2 regions of the Streptomyces sp. NBC_00029 genome follow, and region 2 is predicted to be linked to the other one. Evidence: riboswitches for the same ligand, from Rfam matches in the RefSeq annotation. Region 2 holds a riboswitch; the other holds the start of a gene.
The links. A riboswitch is a leader RNA that binds a small molecule or an ion and turns the genes downstream of it on or off. The one in region 2 is predicted to bind glycine.

Region 1: another riboswitch for glycine. It lies ahead of gcvP (aminomethyl-transferring glycine dehydrogenase); the one in region 2 lies ahead of gcvT (glycine cleavage system aminomethyltransferase GcvT).

The regions. Positions count from the first base shown of each region.
Region 1 covers NZ_CP108292.1:2,026,368-2,030,003, reverse strand. The annotation lists gene OG753_RS09805 (DNA polymerase IV) at 1-1,168, shown strand, start outside; gene OG753_RS09800 (PRC-barrel domain-containing protein) at 1,243-1,608, opposite strand; glycine riboswitch at 1,721-1,819, shown strand; gene gcvP (aminomethyl-transferring glycine dehydrogenase) at 2,014-3,636, shown strand, end outside.
Region 2 covers NZ_CP108292.1:6,158,657-6,162,292, forward strand. The annotation lists gene glyA (serine hydroxymethyltransferase) at 1-671, opposite strand, end outside; gene gcvH (glycine cleavage system protein GcvH) at 687-1,067, opposite strand; gene gcvT (glycine cleavage system aminomethyltransferase GcvT) at 1,169-2,284, opposite strand; glycine riboswitch at 2,457-2,560, opposite strand; gene OG753_RS28940 (AAA family ATPase) at 2,767-3,423, shown strand; gene OG753_RS28945 (enhanced serine sensitivity protein SseB) at 3,502-3,636, shown strand, end outside.

The sequences.
Region 1 (3,636 bases), 4.1 Mb from region 2:
CCGGCAGGTCAGCGACGTGGTGATGGCCATGCTGCGGGAGCTCTCGCCGCTGGTGGAGCCGCTGAGCCTGGACGAGGCCTTCGTGGACCTGGAGGCGGGTGGGGTCGCCTTCGACTCGCAGAGCGCACGGGAGACGGGGGAGCGGCTGCGGGCCGACATCCGGGCCGCCACGAGCCTCAGCGGGTCGGTGGGGCTGGCGGGGTCGAAGATGCTGGCCAAGGTGGCGTCCGAGGAGGCCAAGCCGGCCGGGCTGCTGCTGATCGAGCCGGGGACGGAGCGCGAGCTGCTCGCCCCGATGTCGGTACGGACCCTGCCCGGGGTGGGACCGGCCACGGGCGAGCACCTGCGCCGGGCCGGGATCACCACGGTGGGGGAGCTGGCGGAGGCCGGGGAGGACGAGCTGGTCCGCATGGTCGGCCGCTCGGCGGGGGCCGGGCTGTACCGGATGGCCCTCGGGCTGGACGACCGGCCGGTGGTCGCGGAGCGGGATGCGAAGTCCGTGTCGGTCGAGGACACCTTCGACGTGGACCTGCACGACCGGGTGCGGATCCGCGGCGAGGTGCAGCGGCTCGCCGACCGGTGCGTGCAGCGGCTGCGGGGTTCGGGGCACTCGGGGCGCACGATCGTGCTCAAGGTGAGGCGGTACGACTTCTCCACGCTGACGCGGTCCGAGACGCTGCGCGGGCCCACGGACGATCCGGGGGTGGTGCGGGAGGCCGCGGCGCGGCTGCTGGAGGGCGTGGACACCACCGGCGGGGTGCGACTGCTGGGGGTGGGGGTGACCGGCCTGGCGGACTACACGCAGGAGGACCTGTTCGCGCAGTCGCTCGCCGCTGAGCCGGACGGGGACGCGGTGACGGCCGAGGGGGAGGCAGAAGGGGCCCCTGAAGCGTCTGGGGCCCCTGAGGCCACGCAGCCGCCCGGGGAGCCGGAGCCGTCCCCCGAGCGGCGCTGGACGGCCGGGAGCGACGTCCGGCACGCCGTGTACGGGCCCGGGTGGGTGCAGGGCAGCGGGGTCGGGCGGGTGACCGTACGGTTCGAGCGGCCCGGATCGGAGCCCGGCCGGGTGCGGACCTTCCGGGTGGACGACCCCGAGCTGGAGCCGTCCGACCCGCTGCCACTGGTGGGGGCCGGTGACCGGAGCGGTCCGCCCGAGGGCACCCCCTAGGTCCTGTCGTCGAAGGAGCGCCGGTCGGGCGCCGCGGGCCAAGCGGGACTTTGGCGACAGGACCTACCGGTCGCCTAGCTCTCGTCGCCCGCCAGGTGGCCGAAGTCGTGGTGGAAGTCCGACGGCAGGGTCGTGTCCAGGCCGTAGTGGTGGTAGAGCTGCAGCTCCTGTTCGGGCGAGAGGTGGCGTCCGACACCGAAGTCCGGGGCGTCGCGGATGAGGGCGCGTTCGAAGGGCACCCGGAGGGTTTCGCCCACCATCTCGCTCGGCTCCAGCGGGACGAAGGCATCGCGGCTGAAGAGCCCCGTCCGGACCGCGGCCCATTCCGGGACGCCCGTGGCATCGTCGAGGTAGACCTCGTCGATGGTGCCGATCTTGGTGCCGTTGCGGTCGAACGCCTTGCGGCCGATCAGGCTGCGCGGATCGATGTCGGTCTGCACGGTCCCTCCAAAAGGTCGCAACTGCTCCGTAATGACTACAGAAGTGCATATCTGCAGCGGAGGCCACTCGGGGAGGGTCCTGAACCTCGCTGGTACGCTGGTGAACGGCTGTCGACCCTGTGCGGGAGAGTCCTCCGAGTGAACGAGACGGAGGCGCCGAAGGAGCAAATCCTCCCCGGAATCTCTCAGGCATACGTACCGCACGGACGAGGCCACTCTGGAAAGCAGGAGCGGGTACCGGGTGAGCAGTGCCGGTCCCACACCTCACCGACGGTGAAAGCCGGATCTCTCGGGAGACCCCCGTGACTCCGGTGAAACTCTCAGGTGCAGATGACAGAGGGGGAGGCCGTCCGGGTGCCCGCGCCGTGGTGCCCTCGCAGGTCATACGACCAGGAGGCCTCCGTAATGACCGCCAACCGCATTCCGCTCTCCCAGCTGGAGCGAGGCATCCCCTTCGAGCAGCGCCACATCGGCCCGGATGCCGAGGCGCAGGCGAAGATGCTCGCCCAGGTGGGCTACGGCTCCCTGGACGAACTGACCGCCGCCGCGGTGCCGGATGTGATCAAGACCGCCGAGGGCCTCAACCTGCCCGACGCGCGGACCGAGGCCGAGGTGCTGGCCGAGCTGCGCTCGCTCGCCGACCGCAACCAGGTCCTCTCCCCGATGATCGGCCTCGGCTACTACGGGACCTTCACGCCGCCGGTGATCCTGCGCAACGTCATGGAGAACCCGGCCTGGTACACGGCGTACACGCCGTACCAGCCGGAGATCTCCCAGGGCCGCCTCGAGGCGCTCCTGAACTTCCAGACGGTCGTCGCCGACCTGACCGGGCTGCCGACCTCCGGTGCCTCGCTGCTCGACGAGGGCACCGCGGCCGCCGAGGCCATGACGCTGGCCCGCCGCGTGGGCAAGGCCAAGGGCAACATCTTCCTGGTGGACGCCGACGCGCTGCCGCAGACCATCGCCGTCATCGAGACCCGCGCCGAGCCGATCGGCATCGAGGTCGTCGTCGCCGACCTGTCCGCCGGTATCCCGGCCGAGGTCGCCGAGCGCGGCATCTACGGCGTCCTGGTCCAGTACCCGGGTGCCTCCGGTGCCGTGCGGGACATCAAGCCGGTCATCGACCAGGCGCACGAGCTCGGCGCGATCGTCGCCGTCGCCGCGGACCTGCTCGCGCTGACCCTGCTGACCTCCCCGGGCGCGCTGGGCGCGGACATCGCCGTCGGCACCACCCAGCGCTTCGGTGTCCCCATGGGCTTCGGCGGACCGCACGCCGGCTTCATGGCCGTCCAGGACAAGCACGCCCGCTCGCTCCCCGGCCGCCTCGTCGGCGTCTCCGTGGACGCGGACGGCAACAAGGCCTACCGCCTGGCGCTGCAGACCCGTGAGCAGCACATCCGCCGCGAGAAGGCCACCAGCAACATCTGTACCGCGCAGGTGCTGCTCGCCGTCATGGCCGGCATGTACGCCGTCTACCACGGCCCGGACGGCCTGCGGACGATCGCGAGCCGCACCCACCGCTACGCCACCCTGCTCGCCGCCGGTCTGACGGCCGGCGGGGTCGAGATCGTGCACGGCTCCTACTTCGACACGATCACCGCCCGCGTCCCGGGCCGTGCGGCCGAGGTCGTCGCCGCCGCCCGCGAGGGCGGGGTCAACCTCTTCCAGGTGGACGCCGACCTCGTCTCCGCCGCCTGTGACGAGACCACCCTGCGCGCCGACATCGAGGCCGTCTGGGCCGCCTTCGGCGTCACCGCGGACATCGAGGCGCTCGACGCGGCCACGGCCGACACCCTGCCCGAGGGCCTGCTGCGCTCGGACGCGTACCTGACGCACCCGGTCTTCCACCAGCACCGCTCCGAGACCGCGATGCTGCGCTACCTGCGCAAGCTCTCGGACAAGGACTACGCGCTGGACCGCGGCATGATCCCGCTGGGCTCCTGCACCATGAAGCTCAACGCGACGACCGAGATGGAGCCGGTGACCTGGCCCGAGTTCGGCCAGCTGCACCCCTTCGCCCCGGTGGAG
Region 2 (3,636 bases):
GTGACGACGTGGGCGTGCGGCACCGGGTTCGGGTGCAGACCCGCGGCGACCAGGCCGGCGAAGTGCGCCATGTCGACCATCAGGAACGCGCCGACCTCGTCCGCGATCCGGCGGAAGGCGGCGAAGTCCAGCTGGCGCGGGTAGGCGGACCAGCCGGCGACGATCAGCTGCGGCTTGGACTCCTTGGCGAGGCGCTCGACCTCGGCCATGTCCACCTCGCCGGTCTCGTCGACGTGGTACGGGACCACGTTGTAGAGCTTGCCGGAGAAGTTGATCTTCATGCCGTGGGTCAGGTGACCGCCGTGGGCCAGGTTCAGACCCATGATCGTGTCGCCCGGCTTCAGCAGCGCGAACATCGCGGCGGCGTTGGCCTGCGCACCGGAGTGCGGCTGGACGTTCGCGGCCTCGGCGCCGAACAGCGCCTTGATGCGGTCGATCGCGATCTGCTCGACCACGTCGACGTGCTCGCAGCCACCGTAATAACGGCGGCCCGGGTAGCCCTCGGCGTACTTGTTGGTCAGGACCGAACCCTGGGCCTCCATGACGGCGACCGGAGCGAAGTTCTCCGACGCGATCATTTCCAGGGTGGACTGCTGGCGTGCGAGCTCGGCGTCGACAGCGGCGGCGACGTCCGGGTCGAGCTCGTGGAGAGGGGTGTTCAGTACAGACATCAGGGTCCCCTGGGGTCAGTTACCGGCGGTGAGCTTGGTGTACTCCTCGAAGGAGAGCGTGTCCTTCGGCTCCTCCGAGAGACGCACCTTGAAGAGCCAGCCGCCCTCGAACGGGGCGGTGTTCACGAGCGCCGGGTCTTCCACGACGTCCTGGTTGGCCTCGACGATCTCACCGGAGACGGGGGAGTAGAGGTCGCTGACCGACTTAGTCGACTCCAGCTCGCCACAGGTGTCGCCCTCGGTCACGGTCTCGCCGGCCTCGGGGAGCTGGGCGTAGACGACGTCACCGAGCGCGTTGGCCGCGAACTCCGTGATGCCGACCGTCGCGACGCCGTCCACGGCGTCCGACAGCCACTCGTGCTCCTTGGTGTAACGCAGCTTCTCGGGGTTGCTCATGACCTGATTCTCCTGGATGCGGGGGAGTGGATACGAACTGCGGTCTTGGGTACTGAGACGGCGCCGTACGGGTTTCCGTACGGCGGACGTGGTGCGTGGGGCTACTTCTGCCGCTTGTAGAACGGCAGCGCCACGACCTCGTACGGCTCATGCGTACCGCGAATGTCGATGCCGACGCCGGAGGTACCGGGCGCGGCGTGCGCCGCGTCCACGTACGCCATCGCGATCGGCTTGCCCAGCGTCGGGGACGGGGCGCCGGAGGTGACCTCACCGATGACCTGGCCGTCGGCGACGACCGGGAACCCGGCGCGCGGAACGCGGCGCCCCTCGGCGATCAGACCGACCAGCTTGCGCGGCGCCTTGGTGGCGGCGCGCTCGGCGGCGGCCTCCAGGGCGGCGCGGCCGACGAAGTCCCCCTCCTTCTCGAACTTCACGACCCGGCCCAGACCCGCGTCGAACGGGGTGAGGGAGGTCGTCAGCTCGTGCCCGTACAGCGGCATGCCCGCTTCCAGGCGCAGGGTGTCGCGGCAGGACAGGCCGGCCGGCACCAGGCCGACGCCCTCGCCCGCCTTGGTCAGCGCCTGCCACAGCTCCACGGCGTGTTCGGGGGCGACGAACAGCTCGAAGCCGTCCTCGCCGGTGTAGCCCGTACGCGCGATCAGCGCGGGCACGCCCGCGACGGTGCCCGGCAGGCCGGCGTAGTACTTCAGGCCGTCCAGGTCGGCGTCGGTCAGGGACGCCAGGATGCCGGGGGACTCCGGACCCTGCACCGCGAGCAGCGCGTACGCGTCACGGTCGTCGCGGACCTCGGTGTCGAAGCCGGCGGCGCGCTCGGTCAGGGCGTCCAGGACGACCTGGGCGTTGGAGGCGTTGGCGACGACCATGTACTCGGTCTCGCCGAGGCGGTAGACGATCAGGTCGTCGACGATCCCGCCGTCCTCCTGACAGATGTGCGTGTAGCGGGCGCGGCCGACGCCGACGGTGGAGATGTTGCCGACCAGCGCGTAGTCCAGGGCCTTGACGGCCTCCGGGCCGGTGAGCGTGATCTCGCCCATGTGGGACAGGTCGAAGAGACCGGCCCTGGTGCGTACGGCGTTGTGCTCGTCGCGCTCGCTGGCGTACCGCAGCGGCATGTCCCAGCCCGCGAAGTCGGTCATGGTCGCACCGAGAGAACGGTGCAACGCATCGAGGGCGGTCAGGCGGGGGGCAGTGCTCATGGGTGTGGCTCCCGGGTCCCAGGGCATCGACATGACATGACGAGGACGTTCCTCCCCATCTGTCATCGGAACCTGAGAGGTTCGCCGAGAGTTCCACCGATCAGCAGATCGCCGGATTTCATCGACTTGCACCTTGGGTGGAGCTGCGCAGCAGCTCGCTTTTCAGATCTGCCTCATCCACGCGGTACGGGGCCTGAGAGATTCAAGGGAGGTTCTTGCTCCTTCGGCGCCCGCGCACGGCCTTGCGGCGTGCCGGGACTCTCCCGCGCGGATTCAAGCGGCCTGTATGCAGTTGGTCCAGATGGCGCACATCATTGCACGCCATGCCCGAGATCGGGCGGCGGGGTCCGAAAGTTCGTACGGCCCTCCGAAGGGGCCGACCGGAACCGGCCCCGCCGGATTACCGTCTCTTTACACTCAGTGGGCAAGGGTCCTGGTGACCCGATTCGGGGGAGGCGAACACTGTGCGGAGATTCGGAGTGGTGACGACGACGGGAACCGTGGACGCGGTGCCGGCGCAGCGCGGCGCGCGCGAGCGCAGGAGGGCGGCCGACGCGGGCCTCGGCCTCGTCCGTGACCTGCGCGGACCGGCCGTACGCGCCCCGCAGTCGCTCGGCTTCGCGGCCGGGGACATCGTCGTGGTGTCCGGCCTGCCCGGTGGCGGCAAGAGCACCCTGATCAAGCGGGCGGCCGCCGAGGGCGGGGCGGTCGACTCCCAGGACACCCGTGAGCGCTGGGAGCAGCGGATGCCCGCGGCACTCCCGTACGCCGTGTACCGGCCGCTGGTGCGCGCCGCGCACTACTGGGGGCTGTGGCAGATCCTGCGCTCCGGGGCCTCCGTGGTCGTCCACGACTGCGGCACGCAGAGCTGGGTACGGGGCCTGCTCGCGGCCGCCGCCCGTCGCCGAGGCCGGGCGCTGCACCTGCTGCTGCTGGACAGCAGCCCCGAGGAGGCGCTCTCCGGACAGGCCGCGCGCGGCCGCCGGGTCTCCGTGTACGCCTTCGCGCGCCACCGCGGCGCGGTGACCCGGCTGCTCCGCGAGGCCGAAGCGGGCCGGCCGCCCGCGGGCTGCGCCTCGGCGACCCTGCTGGACCGCCGCTCGGCCGCCGCCGTGACCGGGATCCACTTCCACGGCTGAGCCCCGGCGGACGGCACGTGGCCGGGCCCGATAGCCTCGGCACGACACGCGCGGGATTCCAGACAGGGGCAGGGGCAGATGCAGGGCAGCGGCTGGCCGGGAAATGAGCTGGAGCAGGTGCTCGGGGCGGCGCTGGGGCAGCCGGACGCCGGGGGGCGGATCCTGGAGGTCCTCGGGCGCAGCCGGGTCTGGGTGCCGCTGCCGGGCGGCAGC